DNA from 3 places in the Methylobacterium sp. JK268 genome. Region 1 is predicted to be linked to each of the others. Evidence: predicted binding sites of a transcription regulator. Region 1 holds the regulator's gene; each other region holds the start of a gene.
The links. Region 1 encodes PhoB, which activates phosphate uptake and scavenging genes when phosphate is short. Its sites were predicted from a motif close to TGTCATNNANCTGTCAT; they were not measured.
Positions count from the first base shown of each region.

Region 2: a site for PhoB is predicted at 3,568-3,584, ahead of ACW9J6_RS07610 (acetoacetate decarboxylase). Genes of this name have one in related genera too.
Region 3: a site for PhoB is predicted at 3,851-3,867, ahead of phnC (phosphonate ABC transporter ATP-binding protein). Genes of this name have one in related genera too.

Region 1 is NZ_JBSVZN010000001.1:270,890-276,096, forward strand. It holds gene ACW9J6_RS01175 (hypothetical protein) at 1-700, opposite strand, end outside; gene ACW9J6_RS01180 (cell envelope integrity EipB family protein) at 788-1,675, opposite strand; gene ACW9J6_RS01185 (GcrA family cell cycle regulator) at 2,268-2,780, shown strand; gene phoB (phosphate regulon transcriptional regulator PhoB) at 3,192-3,896, opposite strand; gene phoU (phosphate signaling complex protein PhoU) at 4,047-4,769, opposite strand; gene pstB (phosphate ABC transporter ATP-binding protein PstB) at 4,799-5,207, opposite strand, start outside.
Region 2 is NZ_JBSVZN010000005.1:95,505-100,711, reverse strand. It holds gene ACW9J6_RS07630 (hypothetical protein) at 73-552, shown strand; gene ACW9J6_RS07625 (cysteine hydrolase family protein) at 616-1,194, opposite strand; gene ACW9J6_RS07620 (GlxA family transcriptional regulator) at 1,306-2,256, shown strand; gene ACW9J6_RS07615 (patatin-like phospholipase family protein) at 2,287-3,441, opposite strand; gene ACW9J6_RS07610 (acetoacetate decarboxylase) at 3,755-4,501, shown strand; gene ppk2 (polyphosphate kinase 2) at 4,599-5,207, shown strand, end outside.
Region 3 is NZ_JBSVZN010000002.1:222,690-227,896, forward strand. It holds gene ACW9J6_RS02970 (YARHG domain-containing protein) at 1-30, shown strand, start outside; gene ACW9J6_RS02975 (hypothetical protein) at 88-258, shown strand; tRNA gene ACW9J6_RS02980 (tRNA-Sec) at 323-415, opposite strand; gene selB (selenocysteine-specific translation elongation factor) at 424-2,382, opposite strand; gene ACW9J6_RS02990 (DUF1045 domain-containing protein) at 2,488-3,171, shown strand; gene ACW9J6_RS02995 (chloramphenicol acetyltransferase) at 3,168-3,797, shown strand; gene phnC (phosphonate ABC transporter ATP-binding protein) at 3,912-4,727, shown strand; gene phnD (phosphonate ABC transporter substrate-binding protein) at 4,780-5,207, shown strand, end outside.

The DNA of each region.
Region 1 (5,207 bases):
GCCAGAGGCGATCCGCCCGGAACCGCAGGATCGGCCGCTCCCACCACGCGGCGATCAGCGCGTCGAGGCCCGCGGCCTCGTCCGGATCGAGCTCCTCGATGAGATTGTGCAGGCCGACGACGTACAGGTCGGACTCCTTCCGTCCGAGCCGGCGCTGCAGGATCCGCACCACGTTCTCGCCGCCGCGGCTCTCCGGATAGGCCCGCAGGTAGAGGCGGCCGAGATTGAGATTGCCCGAGAACAGGCCGCGCAGCTCGACGGTGATCGGCCCGATCTCCGCCAGGGCTGCCCGCTGCGCCGGGTCGAGGGCGAAGGGCGCCTCCCCGACCGCGAGGCCGCCGCAGAGCGTGGCATGGAGGCGGGGGCGGCGGCGCTCCGCCACCATCCAGGCGATCTTGCGGGCGAACGGCGCCGCCCGCAGGGCGGCGTCGAGATCCCGATAGGCCGGCGAGGCCAGCAGATCCTCCACCGGCACCGGCAGGACGAGCGAGGTCACGGTCGGGTGCCGGCCTCGATCGTAGAAGGTGCCCGGCCGCGCGGGGATCGCCAGCGGGTGCTCGGGGGCGACCAGGGGCAGGTGGGCGAGGCGATAGGATTCGTCGAAGGCGAAGCCCGCGCCGGGGAGGAAGCGCGTCCGGCCGCGCTGGTAGCCGAGATCGTCATCGGTGCAGAGCGCGAGCGGCTCGGCGGGCTGCGGCATCGGTGACCCCGGCGGAGGTGCGCGGCTCCGCCGGCATTCGGCGGCTTCTTCCGCAGAGGAAGAGGAAAGCACGGCCGCGGCGCCCGGTCAGGGCGTGCACGTCGTGCTCTGCGCCCCGAGGTCGATCCGCGACAGGTCGCCCCTCAGGGTGAAATCGCCGTAATTGAGCCGCAGCGCGCCGCTGACGCCGTTCTCGTAGAGGTCGAAGGAGAGCACGTAGATCGGCGTGCGCTCCCCTTCGCCGCTGGAGAAGTAGCTCAGGGTCACGGGCCAGCGCGGCATCGTCGCCATGCCGCCCGCCTGCAGGGGCGCCTCCGCCGGCGGGCCCGCCGCCTTGCCGTCCACCGGGTCCGCCGATCCTTCCGGCTTCGCCTCGACGGCGGCCGGTCCGGTGCGGCGGGGGCCGATCACCGCGAGCGTGTCGTAGACCTTGCGGCCGTCATCCGACCCGTCGAAGACCTTGACCGAGACCGTGTGCTCGCCGGCCTCCGCCGCCTCGATCAGGCGGCGCATGTGCGAGGCGGGAAACAGCACCTCCCCGGGCACGGCGATCCGCGCGCGCTGGGGCTCCTTGATGGCGACCGCGAGCCCCGCGGCGTCGCGCTTCGCGTCCCCGTCGACGGGGGGCTGCGCGCTGCCGTTCAGGTCCGTCTGCGTGCGGAAGCGGAAGGCCGTCCCGTCGCCGCTCTCGAAGGTGTTGTTGCGCAGGTCCGAGGTGCGGGTGCCGCTCTCGGCGCTCTCCAGCACGGTCACCTGCCGGTACTGGAGCGTCCAGCCGTGGCAGGCATCGCCCGCGAAGTCGAAGACGATGCGCCCGCGGGCGCTGTCGACCGAGCGCGCCCCTTCGCTGCGCAGCAGGGTGAGGTCGTAGACGGCACGGTGCGGCGCCAGGTGGATCCCGCCGACCGGTTCCGCGGCGAGACCGGCGGGGGCCAGGACGAGGGCCGGCAGGAGGGCCGCGAGAGATGTCCGCATGAAGGGTCCCATAGTGCGCGACAATCCTGTCGGGCGCGCGGGGCGCCGGAGCGAAACCATAGGTGCAGGCCGGCACGCGGGCAACGTGGAGCATGCGCCGTCGCGTCGGCCGCGGCGCGGCGGGCGGCGGATCCCGGTCCGCCGAAGCGTGGCGCGGATGCCACTCTCCTCGCCCGCCCGCGCCGGTCCGGCGCCTCCGGCAGGCCTACCGCGCGACTCAGATCCGATCGCCCGGCCCGTCCCGAACGCGCCGCACCGGCCGCACTGCACCCGCGGGACGACGCATTAACGCCTTGTTCAGCCGCGTTTTTCCGCCGCCGTCTTCCTCCCGCCCCGCCGCCCGCATCGCGCTGCGCGACGGTGCCGCGAGCGGCCGGCGCCCTCCGCCGCGCGCCGGGAAAAGGGCCGGTGCCGAGCCGGGGACTCTTGCGCGAAGAACGGCGGCTCCTGTAGGTTCACCCCCGTCGCAAGCGCTGTCACGAAGCGGCGATCATCAGCAGGATTCGAGGCACGGGACGGGCGGTCGCTTGGCCGATCGCGGGCGGTCGCGTGCGTCGTTGCGGCTGGTGGATGGGGGATGTCGGAGGCGGCGATGGTGGATGCGGGCCCGAGCTGGACGAAGGAACGGGTCGAGCTCCTGAAGCGGCTCTGGGGCGAGGGGCGCAGCGCGAGTCAGATCGCGGCCGAGATCGGCGGCGTGTCGCGCAACGCGGTGATCGGCAAGGTGCATCGTCTCGGCCTCGCCGGGCGCGTGACGAAGACGAACGGGGCGCCGGCGCCCCGGAGCCGCGCCCCCGGCGACGAGGAGCGCCCCGCCACCCTCCCGACGATCGTGGCGCCCGCGCCCGCGCCGCTCGCCCTGATCCGCGCGGAGCCGCCGGCCCCGGTCGAGGTGGCGCTGCCGGTCTCGGAGCGGGTGACGATCATGGAGCTGCGGGAATTCATGTGCCGCTGGCCCATGGGCGACCCGGCCTCCCCGGATTTCCGCTTCTGCGGCGCGCGGTCCATCACCGGCCTGCCCTACTGCACGCATCACGCGCGCATCGCCTACCAGCCCGCCGCCGAGCGCAAGCGCAGCGACCGCCGGGTCGTGGCCTTCCGCTGACCGGCGCGGGCCATGGCCGAGCGCTGCCCGCGCGACTCCGCACGCGCGGGGCGAGGCGAGCCCATGCCGGGCCGTTGGCATCGGTTCCTCACCGGCTTCGCCGTCCCTCGCGCATGAACGCGGGGTGTGATCGGCGGCGAAGATATTGAGCAATTGATGCGAGTGCGTCGATGCCCGTGCAGAATTCTCTCACAAGCAGATTATCGCGTGTACAATGTTCCGTGATAGGCTCATCAGCGGAACGAATAGGGAAGACACATCGCACCTCAGCATGAGGCGTGTCGTGCGCTCCAGGAGCGTTCCGCTGATGAACCCGTCGCGGAGCGCTGCGCACCCATCGCCTGCTCGACGCGCCACGGTTCCGGAAGCCGGGTGCTTCAGCAACGACACCGCCTCGCGCGTGCGCTCCACCTAGATGGCGCCGCTGGCGAACATCTCGTCGAAGGAGTAGCCGGAGCCCCGGACGGTCCGGATCGGGTCGGGCCGGCGCGGCCGGTTGATGGCCTTGCGCAGGCGGCCGATATGCACGTCCACCGTGCGCTCGTCGATATAGACGTCGTGGCCCCAGACGCCGTCGAGGAGCTGCTCGCGGGAGAAGACCCGGCCGGGGCTCTGCATCAGGAATTCGAGCAGCTTGAACTCGGTCGGGCCGAGATGCAGCTCGCGGCCCTCGCGGCGGACCCGGTGGCTGACCCGGTCCAGCTCGATGTCGCCCGCGACGAGCAGATGCGCCACGTGGGCCGGCTTGGCGCGGCGCAGCAGCGCCCGCACCCGCGCGAGCAGCTCCGGCACCGAGAAGGGCTTGACGATGTAGTCGTCGGCGCCGGTGGCGAGCCCGCGCACCCGGTCGCCCTCCTCCCCCCGCGCCGTCAGCATGATGATCGGCAGGCGCTCGGTCTCCCGCCGCGCCCGGATGCGGCGGCAGAGTTCGATCCCGGACAGGCCCGGGACCATCCAGTCGAGGAGGACGAGGTCCGGCACATGCTCGCGCAGCCGGATGTCGGCCTCGTCGCCGCGCGCGACCGCGTCGACCGTGAAGCCCTCCGCCTCGAGGTTGTAGCGGAGGAGCAGTGTCAACGGCTCCTCATCCTCGACGATCAGGATCCTGGTGCTCATCAAGGACGCTGCACTCCCGACGATGTCATACCAACGGCCCAGGATGCTGACGCATCGGGCCGTTGACCATCTCGAATTTTCGATGCCAAGCCAGAGGCTTGACGAAAATTCGAGAACGGAACCACCGGTCATTAAAAATGACCGGTGGTATCAGGCCTCCGGCGCCGGCGGGGCGACCGTGGCGAAGCTCGACCGGTCGTTCTTCGGCCGGTCGGTGGGCAGGGTCTCGCCGGTGACGAGGTAGTGGATCGTCTCGGCGATGTTCGTGGTGTGGTCGCCGATCCGCTCGACGTTCTTCGCGCAGAACAGCAAGTGCGTGCAGAAGCTGATGTTGCGCGGATCCTCCATCATGTAGGTCAGGAGTTCGCGGAACAGCGAGGTGTAGAGGGCGTCGATGCCGCCGTCGCGGGCCCAGACGTCGAGGGCCGCGGCGGTGTCCTGCGTCGCGTAGGCGTCGAGCACGTCCTTGAGCTGCTCCTGCACGAGGTCGCTCATGTGCTGGACGCCGACCACGACCTTCTGCGGCTGGGGCTGGTCGCTGATCGCCACCACCCGCTTGGCGATGTTCTTGGCGAGGTCGCCGATCCGCTCCAGGTCGCCCGAGACGCGGATCGCCGAGATGGTCTCGCGCAGGTCGATCGCCATCGGCTGGCGCTTGGCGATGAGCAGGATCGCCCGCTCCTCGATCTCGCGCTGGAGCGTGTCGAGGCGGGAATCCGCCGCGATCACCGCCTGGGCGAGGGTCGAGTCGCGCCGCACCAGCGCGGTGGCGGAATCCGCCATCATCTTCTCGGCGATGCCGCCCATCTCGGCGATGCTGCGGCGCAGGTTCTGCAGGTCCGCGTCGTAGGAACTGACGATGTGGTCCGGCATGGCGCTTTCCCCGCTCGATATGGTTTCGCTCAGCCGAACCGGCCGGTGATGTAATCCTGCGTCTGCCGCTTGGTCGGGTTCATGAACAACCGGTTGGTCGGCCCGAACTCGATGAGCTCGCCGAGATACATGAAGGCGGTGAACTGCGAGATGCGGGCCGCCTGCTGCATGTTGTGGGTGACGATAGCGATGGTGAACTCGCCGCGGAGCTGCTCCAGCAGCTCCTCGATGCGGCCGGTCGAGATCGGGTCGAGGGCCGAGGTCGGCTCGTCGAACAGGATCACCTCCGGGCGCTGCGCCACCGTGCGGGCGATGCAGAGGCGCTGCTGCTGGCCGCCCGACAGGCCCATGCCGGATTGCTTGAGCTTGTCCTTCACCTCGTCCCACAGGGCGGCCTTGCGCAGGGCCTCCTCGACGCGCACGTCGAGGTCGGCCTTG
Region 2 (5,207 bases), on a different contig from region 1:
GCCTTGAATGGCGGGCCGCGCCGGCCCATCTCCGGTCCTGCGCCTGCGGTTGGGCGCTCTACGGAGAAGATCATGCCGCACCACGACACCGTCGCCCTCTCGGGCATCATCCGTCACGTCTTTGCGCACCGCTTCACCCTGGAGGCGGAGGGCGCGTTGCATCTCGCCGATCTCGGCCCCAAAGGGGCGGAGGCCTTCCCGCTCGCGGCCGGGCTTCCGGTGAGCCTCGAGGGCGAACGCCGCCCCTCGGAGATCAAGGTCACCCGGATCGCCGCCGAGGGACGCGAGCCGGTGCTCATCCACCACAAGAAGCCGCACCACGCCCCCGCGGACGGCAGGCCCGACCGCCCGGCCGACATGGGCGCCATCCTGGCGGCTGTGGCGTCCGCCGGCTGGACGCAGGCGGGCGAGCCCCGCCGCAAGCCCAAGCACGTCGAGATCCTGGCGCGCCGGGACGGCGACGCCGTGACCGAGCTGCACGTCGATCTGGCGGGCCACGTCTACAAGACGAAGACGCCCGACCCGGCGAAGTGGGGCGCCGCCCTCGGCTAACGGGATTTGGGGCCGCGCATCGGCGCGGCCCCGTGCACCGCCCGGAGCCGGGTTGAGAGCGGATCATCCCGCGTCGTGATCCGGCCGGTCGGCGGACCCCGCCGCCAGGATGTCGCGAACAGGGACGACCCTCCCATAAGCGAGCCCGAGGGCCGCCATGAAGGCGGCGTGGACATCGGCGGCCGCGACCGTCCGGCTGCCGAATGCGATGTCGCGCGTCGCGCAGGCGTCGTGCGCGACCAGCGTGGCATAACCGAGATCCGCCGCGGCCCGCGCGGTCGCGTCGATGCACATGTGGCTCATCGCCCCCACGATCACGACCTCCTCGATCCCGCCGGCATCGAGGAGCGCCTGCAGTCCCGTCTCGCGAAACGCGTTCGGGAAGTGCTTCACGACCACCGCCTCGCCCTCCTGGGGGCGGATTGCGGGAATGATGCCCACGCCCGCCGTGCCCGCGGCGAAGACCGGTGCACCGGCAGGGTTCTCGTGGCGCACGTGGATGACCGGGTGGCCGCTGGCGCGGGCGTCCGCGATCAGAGCGGCCGCACCGGAAACCGCCTCCGCAATGCCGACGAGGGGCAGCTTGCCGTCGGGCAGGTACTCGTTCTGGAGGTCGACGACGAGGATGGCACGCTTGGTCATGGCACGCTTGGTCATTGGGCCGGCCCCGGTTGTGTGGAGACTGTCCCTGGATGCCGCCGTTCCATCCGGGCTAGGAGGGGCAGGACCGACAAAAGCAGGGGCGCGACCGCCATGGGACCCGACCGCGCGGTGGAGATCGGCCTCGTCGTCTATCCCGGGGTCCAGATGGCCGCCGTGCTCGGGATGACGGACGTCCTGACCTTCGCGGACGGCCTGCCCCGATGCGGCGGCACCCGAAGGCCGCACACCGGGCTGCGCGTCAGCCACTGGCGCTGCGAGGCGGGGGCGCCGCGGCGCGTGTTCGACACGGCGCCAGGCTCGGCGGGCGCGCCCGCCCTGCTCGTGCTGCCGCCCGCCCCCGAGGCGCCGGGCCCCGCGGCGGAGACCCGCGCCTACGCCGCGTGGCTGTGCGAGCGGCACCGCGCGGGCACCGCGCTCGGCGCGATCTGCAAGGGTGTCTTCCTGCTCGGGGAGACGGGTCTGCTCGCCGGGCGAAGGGTGGCGGCCCATCCCAGCTACGAGGCCGAGTTCCGGAGCCGCTGTCCCGAGGCGCGCGTCGACGCCGCCTGCCCGATCGTCGAGGACGGCGACATCATCACGGTGGGCGGGGCGATGGCCTGGAGCGACCTCGCCCTGCGGCTGATCGACCGCTTCCTCGGCCCCCCGGTGATGATCGCCACCGCCCGCGCTTTCGAGGCGGCCGTCCCGGGCCGCGGTGCCGCCGCTCCGCCGACTCACGGCGACGCGGCGGTCCTCCGGGTCCAGCAATGGCTCGACGCGACACAGGCGAGGGAGGTCGCCCTCGCGGCCCTGGTGGCGCGCTCCGGCCTGGAGGAGCGCACCTTCCTGCGGCGGTTCCGGCGGGCGACGGGCGTGACCGCCGCCGAGTATTGCCGGAGGCTGCGCGTGGACCGGGCCTGCGACCTGCTCCGGTCCGGCACCCTCTCGGCGGACCAGGTGGCGTGGGAGGTCGGCTACGCGGATCCGGGCGCCTTCCGGAAAGTGTTCGCGCGCATCGTCGGCCTGTCGCCCGCCGCCTACCGCAGGGCGCTGCGCGCGTAGCCCTCGCGGGCCGCGAGGACCGGACGCGCTCTACGCGTCCTGATCCTGCCGGTGCACGTCGTGCACCACGATGCCGCCGGCGCCGCTCTGGCGCAGGCGCATCCAATCGCCGCGCTTGAGCGTGCGCTTGGTGTCCTCGTAGCCGCTCGTCCAGTGCTCGCGCATGGAGGTGCCGGAGAACTCGTAGTCCTTGGCGTGGCCCTCATAGGCCTTCTGCTGGTAGATCAGTTGGAAGATCGTGATCTCCGGCTGACGGCCGAGCGAGTCGCGCAGCGCCCGGTCCGCCTCGGACAGGTTCTCGTCGGGCACCCGGGCCAGGGCCTCGTACGCGATCGTCTTCCACTTGTGCAGGCGGCGGTAGACGTCGGTGTTGTAGCGCGTGCGCGACGAGTAGGTGATGTCCTTCTGCCGGGACATGACGTCCTGGATGGTGCGCGGCATCACCCCGCGGGCGCTGAACAGGTCGACCTGGAAGACCAGCGTGTTGAGGGAGCTGTCCTCGTCGAGCAGGTGCTGGAGCGGCGTGTTGGAGACGATGCCGCCGTCCCAGAAGTAGTCGGTCCCGATCTTGACCATCGGCAGGGCCGGGGGCAGCGCGCCGCTCGCCATGACGTGGGTGGGCGCGATGCTCTCCTGCGCGTTGTCGAAGAAGACGAAGTTGCCCGTGAGCACGTTCACGGCCCCGACCGAGAAGCGCATCCGCTGCGCGTTGATCAGGTCGAAATCGACGAGGTCCCGCAGGGTCTCGGCCAGCGCATCGGTCGTGTAGTAGCTCGTCGCGTCCGAGGCGCCGGCCGGCGCCGCCCAAGGATTGGTCCGGCGCGGCGCGAAGAAGCCCGGCTGGCCGAGCGTCATGGTCAGCGCGGCGCTCATCCCGTTGCGCAGCCGGCGGAACACGTCGCCCTCCGGCGTGAAGGGCCAGACCGTCCGGTCGGTGATGCGCTCCCAGAAGGTGCGCAGGCGCTCCAGGCGGCGCTCGCGGGGATTGCCCGCGATCAGCGCCGCGTTGACGGCGCCGATCGACACGCCGGAGATCCAGTCCGGCTCGATCTCCGCCTCGTGGAGCGCCTGGTAGACCCCCGCCTGGTAGGCCCCGAGGGCGCCGCCGCCCTGGAGGACGAGGGCGATGCGGTCGCAGCCCTCCGGCAGCCAGGAGCGGCGGGGGCGAGGCGTGGACGCGTCCATGATCGAGTCTCCCCGGGCGAGGCATCCTACGGTTCCGCCAGGTTTCGCGGCGCCGTGGCCGGGCGTCACAGAGATGAAAGATGATGACGCGCGTATGACCGCGCCGGCCGTGACTTCGTGACGCTGCGTCATACGACCGTCAGATCCGTGCCGCACTCACCTGCGCACCGGCGGCCGTCGCGGCGGCGCGCGGCGAGTCTTGTCCGCGGCTTCGGGGCGCGATCGCGCCCGCCGCGGGCGATGCCCCGCCGCTCCCCGCGTCCCGTTCCGGCAGGCCGCACCCGGAATCCCGGCCGCTCCCGGAGAACCCGCGATGAAGATCGAAGATGTCCGTCGCACCGCCTTCGCGATGCCCGTCACCAACCCGGCCTTCCCGCGGCCGCCCTACCGCTTCTACAACCGCGAATACCTGATCATTCAGTACCTCACGGACCTGGAGGCGCTGCGGGAGGTGGTGCCCGAGCCCCTCGAGGTGATGGAACCGATCGTCAATTACGAGTTCATCCGCATGGCCGATTCGACCGGCTTCGGCGACTACACGGAGAGCGGCCAGGTCATCCCGGTGCGGTTCGACGGGCAGCCGGGCTCCTACGTCCACGCGATGTACCTCGACGACGACGCGCCGATCGCGGGCGGGCGCGAGATCTGGGGCTTCCCCAAGAAGCTGGCGAAGCCCGAGATCGTGCACGAGGGCGACGTCATCGTCGGGCGGCTGAACTACGGCTCGGTCATCTGCGCCACCGGCACGATGGGCTACAAGCACCAGGTCATCGACCACGCGCCCCTGGAGCGGTCCCTGCGCGAGGCGAACTTCGTCCTGAAGGTGATCCCCCACGTGGACGGCACGCCGCGGATCTGCGAGCTCGTGCGCTACCACCTGGAGGACATCGTCCTGAAGGGCGCCTGGACCAGCCCGGCCGCCCTCGACCTCGCCTGGCACGTGCTCGCCGACGTGGCGCGGCTGCCGGTGCGCGAGGTGATCAAGGGCACGCACCTCGTGGCCGACCTGACGCTCGGTCTCGGCGAGGTGGTGCACGACTACCTCGCCGGCCCGCGCTGAGCCGCCCGGCCGGGGACGGGCCGCCGGGGGCGGCCTGTCACAGACCGGTCGCAGAACAGGTGAATCCCACCCGGTGTGGGATCGACGGAGGGACCCGATGGAAGACGATCTCAAGGCCGCCCAGATCGAGGCCGTGCGCGAGGACGTGGCGGACAGCCTCGACGAGGAAGTGGAGCTCGAGCTGGAAGAGGATTACCTCGAGCGCCTGTCCGAGGGCATCCGGCCGCCGACCCGCGCGCCCAGCCTGCCGCGCAACCTCTACTTCCGCGAGTTGCTGCGGCTCCAGCAGGAACTCGTGCGCCTGCAGGATTACGTGAAGCACCACAACGAGCGCGTCGTGGTGCTGTTCGAGGGCCGCGACGCCGCCGGCAAGGGCGGCGTGATCAAGCGCATCACCCAGCGGCTGAACCCGCGCATCTGCCGGATCGCGGCGCTGCCGGCGCCCAGCGAGCGCGAGCGCACCCAGTGGTACTTCCAGCGCTACGTCGCCCACCTGCCGGCCGGCGGCGAGATCGTCCTGTTCGACCGCTCCTGGTACAACCGGGCCGGCGTCGAGCGGGTGATGGGCTTCTGCACCGATGACGAGTACGAGGAGTTCTTCCGCTCGGTGCCGGAATTCGAGCGCATGCTGGTCCGCTCCGGCATCCGGCTGGTGAAGTACTGGTTCTCGATCACCGACGAGGAGCAGGAATTCCGCTTCCAGATG
Region 3 (5,207 bases), on a different contig from region 1:
GCGGAGCGGATGCTCGGATGCGCGCCCTGAGCGCGCTGGCGCCGCCCTTGCTGCGGCACGGTCCCGTGGTTCGAGAGACCCCGCACCGTGCACCAGATTGACACGCCCCCGACATCGCCCCGTCCCGCCTCCGGCCTCGCGGACCGGCTGCGCCTCGGCGCGATGATGCTGACGCTCGTCCTCGGCATCCCGCTGACCCTGGCGTGGTTCGGCCTCGTCGGGTGGGGCGTGATCAGGATCGCCCTCGCGGTCCTGTGACGATCGTGGGGCGATGTCCCCTCTGCTGATCTCCGAAGCAGCGCCGGCCGCGGACCCGGAACCATGGCGGAGGCGGATGGGAATCGAACCCACCGCACGCTGTTCGCGTGCCACTGGTTTTGAAGACCAGGGGGGCCACCAGACCCCGATCGCCTCCGTGATCCGTTATGGGGAGGCGGGGCCGCCGGGTCCAGGGGGCAACGCGCCGATCAGCACGCGGCGGTCGCCGATGCGGCGGGTGAAGCGCGTGGCGTCAAGGTGTTCGAGCAGCGGGATCGAGAACTTGCGCGAGATGCCGAGAACGGCCCCGGCCTCGCGGGCCAGGAACCCCTCGCCGCCGGCCTGCACCGCGAACGCGTCCACGAGGGTGCGCTTCGCCCCCTCGATCGCATCCTTGTGGAACAGGATGGTGCGGCGCTGCACCCGGTCCGCCGCGCGGATCAGCAGGCCGGAGCGCACGAGGTAGGCCACGGCCTCCTGGCGCCGGATGTCGCGGCCGACCGCCTCGGCCTCGTCCGGCGGCGTCAGTCCGGCGCGGCGGAACTGCTCCGCCAGGGCCCGCGCCGTCGGCGTCTCCTGCCGGGCCGGATCGAACCCGGCCGCGCGCACGAGGTCGCGCTCGCGCACGGCACGGCCCGACGCCACGAGGTCGCGCACCAGCGCCGCCGTCACGCCCTCGTCGGCCGCGAGGCCCGCCCCGAGGCGCGCGAGCGCGATCCCGTGCTCCATCGGGTGCGCCTGGTGGTGCGCGTCGAGGAGCGCCATCGCGTCGATCCGGGCGCCGTCGAGGACGTCCGCCCCGAGGAAGCGCTCGCCGAGGTCGAGGGCGCCGAGGGCCGCGAGGTGCCGCCGCACCCGCTCGGCCGCGATGCCGACCAGCCGCGAGAGGTCGTCGAGGCGCGCCCCCGCCCGTCCCGCCCGCGTCAGCCGGGCGCGAAGGATGTCGGCGGGCCGGCCGTCGGCCAGAACCCGCAACTCCGCCAGCAGGCGCGGATCGCGGCGGCGGCGGCGGCGGGAGGCGGGGTCGAGCACCGTGCCCCCGCCCAGGGTGAGGCTCGGCGAATCCGAGCGCAGCAGGAACGGCTCGCGCGCGGGAAGCGCCACCGCCTCGTCCGCGTGGAGCTGGGCGAGGGCCTCCTCGCCGGGCTCGACGGTCTCGCGGTCGAGGAGCCGCAGGCGCACCGGTAGCTCGGTCGTGCCGGCGAGGAGCCGCAGGCGCGTCCCGCTCGCCAGGGCGGCGGGCGCGTCGCGCAGGACCGTCAGCGACACGTCGAGCCAGCGGCTCGGCACGAGCAGGCCCGGCGGCGCCAGGATTTGGCCGCGGCGGAGCTGCGCGAGATCAACGCCGCGCAGGGCCACCGCGACGCGCCGGCCCGGCTCCGCGGCCTCCACGGGCCGCCCGTGGGACTGGAGCCCGCGCACCGCGCCCGCGATGCCCTCCGGCGCCACCGCCACGCCGTCGCCCACGGCCAGCCGCCCACGGCGGAGGGTCCCGGTCACGACGGCGCCGAAGCCGGGGCGCGGGAAGACGCGGTCGATGGGCAGGATCGGGGCGCCGTCGTCCGGGCTCGCGACGCCGTCGCGCAGGAGGTCCGCGAGGCGGCCCGCGAGCTCGCCCAGACCCTCGCCCCGCGTCACCGAGGTGCGCAGGGGCGCCGCCGCCTCGATGCCCGCGGCGGCGACGAGGGCCGCGATCTCGGCCGCGCGCCGGCCTGCCTCCTCCTCGTCGACGAGATCGCATTTGGTGAGGGCGACGACGCCCCGGCGCACGCCGATCAGGCGGGCGATCGCGAGGTGCTCGAGCGTCTGCGGCTTGATGCCCTCGCGGGCATCCACCGCGAGCAGCACCGCGCGCATGCCCGTGGCCCCGGCGATCATCGCGCGCACGAAGCGCTCGTGGCCGGGGAGGTCGACCAGGTCGATCTCGCCGCCGGGCACCCGCAACAGGGCGAAGCCCGGAACGATGGAGACGCCGCGCTCGCGCTCCTCCTTCAGGCGATCGGTGTCGGTGCCGGTGAGCGCCCGCACGAGCGCGGTCTTGCCGTGATCGACGTGCCCGATTACGCCCACCACCAGGGCCCGTTCCGCCGGCCTCGCCTCGCCCCGCTCGCCGGGTTTCGCCATGATCCGCGCCGCTCTCCAGATCCCGCAGGAGGTCCCGCGGGGCTCGTCACCGAACCGTCACGCCGGCATGCTGAACCGGAATGCTCGTCAACCCGAGGGCTCTTCGTGACGGATCGTCCCCGCTACGCGCTCTACTACACGCCGGATCCCGGGTCCGGGCTTGCCGCATTCGGCCGCGGGATCCTGGGCTATGACAGCGTCACCGGGGCGGAGGTTCCGCCGCTCGACGGGTTCCCCGACGCCGCCGCGGTCACCGCCTCGCCGCGCCGCTACGGCTTCCACGCCACCCTGAAGGCGCCCATGCGCCTCGCGGAGGCCGCGACCGAGGCGGACCTCCTCGACCGCGCGGGCGACCTCGCGGCGCATCGCCCGCCGCTTCCCGTCGGACCCCTGACCGTGGTGACGCTCGGGGCCTTCACGGCGCTGATCCCGGTCGCGGCGCCCGAGACCCTCGGGCTGTTCGCGGCCGAGTGCGTGGCCGCGCTCGACCCGCTGCGGGCGCCCCTGACGCCGGCGGAGCGGGCGCGGCGGCGGCCGGAGCGCCTCGATCCCCGCGAACGGGCGCTCCTCGACCGCTGGGGCTACCCGTACGTCTTCGAGCGCTTCCGGTTCCACATGACGCTGACGGACGCGCTGCCCGAGGCGGAGCGGGCGGCCTGGCGCCAGCGCCTCGCCGCCGCCTATGGGGCAGGGAAGCCCCTGACGATCGATGCCGTGACGGTGCTCCGGCAGGACGGCGACGGCCCGTTCAGGGTGCTGCGGCGCTTTCCCTTCGGAGGAGCGGCATGACGAAGAGACTCGGCCCCGAGCCCCTCGTGGATCCCACCGCCGCGCTGCGCGACTGCACCCTCGGGCGCTACACGGAGGTCGGCGCCCGCACCCGGCTCGCCGAGACACGGATGGGCGACTACTCCTACATCGTGAACGACGGCGAGGTGATCTCGACCCGGATCGGGAAGTTCTGCTCGATCGCCGCCATGGTCCGGATCAATCCCGGCAACCACCCGATGGAGCGGGCCTCGCAGGCGCACTTCACCTACCGGGCGAGCCAGTACTGGCCGGAGGAGGAGGACGAGGCCGCCTTCTTCGACCGGCGGCGCGCCCTCCCGGTGGAGATCGGCCACGACGTCTGGATCGGGCACGGCGTGATCGTGCTGCCCGGCCGCCGCATCGGGACCGGCGCGGTCGTCGGCGCGGGATCGGTCGTCACGCGGGACATCCCCGACTACGCGATCGCGGTCGGGAATCCGGCTCGCGTCGTGCGGCCACGATTCCCTGCCGACGTCGTCGAGGGCTTGCGGAGGCTGGCATGGTGGGATTGGGACCACGACCGCCTGCGCCGCGCCCTGCCGGACTTCCGCGCCCTGCCCGCCGCCGCCTTCGTCCAGAAGTACCAATCGTCTTCCGGGGCGTAACGAGTCCTCGAGGCCCCGCCGCCCCGGCGCGGCGGGGCCTCGTGCGCCGGCAATGTCATCCAACTGTCGCCGAACGGGCGTTTACGTCCCGCATACTTCTTCGCGGACGGATCAATGCTGGTTGTCGAGAACCTGACGCGCCAATACGGCGCCCGCCGCGCGGTGGACTCGGTCTCGCTGCGCATCGAGCCGGGCAGCTTCGTGGGCGTGATCGGGCGTTCGGGGGCCGGGAAGTCGACCTTCCTGCGGATGCTGAACCGCCTCGCCGACCCGACCGAGGGCCGCATCCTCTACGACGGCCTCGACGTGACGGCCCTGCGCGGGCGGCGCCTGCGCGAGTGGCGCGGCCGCTGCGCGATGATCTTCCAGCAGTTCAACCTCGTCGGCCGACTCGACGTGCTGACGAACGTGCTGATGGGGCGCCTGAACCACGTCCCGGCCTACCGCTCGCTCCTGCGCCTGTGGTCGGAGGAGGACAAGGCTCTGGCGCTGGCGGCGCTGGAGAATTTCGACATGGGCCCCTTCGCGGGCAACCGGGCGGACGCGCTCTCGGGCGGCCAGCAGCAGCGGGTCGCCATCGCCCGCGCCCTGGTGCAGGAACCTGAGATCATCCTGGCCGACGAGCCGGTCGCCTCCCTCGATCCGCGCAACACGCGTCTCGTGATGGACGCGCTGGCCGAGGCCAACAAGCGCTACGGCATCACGGTCCTGTGCAACCTGCATTCCCTCGACCTCGCCCGCGCCTATTGCGACCGTCTGATCGGCCTCTCGGCCGGCCGCCTGGTCTTCGACGGGCGGGCCTTCGACCTCACCGAGGACGTGGCGCAGGAGCTCTACGGACTCGAGGCCGGCGAGGTCATGGACCGCCCGCCGGCCAAGCCCCTTCCCGAGCCCGGCGCGAAGCCGGTGCCGGCGGTGATCGGAGCCTGACGGTTCCGGGGCGGGCGCAGGCCCGCCGATACGAAGCAGAAGGACGGACACGATGCTGAACCGACGCTCCCTCGTCGGCGCCTTCGCGGCGCTCGCGGCGCTCACCCTCCCGGCCGTCGCGCAGGACTGGAAGGCCAAGTATCCGGAGCTGACCTTCGGCGTCATCCCGGTCGAGAACGCCTCCGGAACCGTCGACCGCTACACCCCGCTGGCCGACTACCTGTCGAAGCAGCTCGGGGTGCCGGTGAAGCTGCGCGTCGCCAACGACTACGCGGCGGTGATCGAGGGCCAGCGCGCGGGCAACATCCACATCGGCTTCTACGGCCCGGCCTCCTTCGCCCGCGCCATCCTGACCGGTGTCAAGGTCGAGCCGGTCGTCAACCAGAAGCACAACACCGGGGCCTCCGGCTACTATTCGGTCATCTACGTCAAGGCCGACAGCCCCTACAAGTCCATCGCCGACCTGAAGGGCAAGAACCT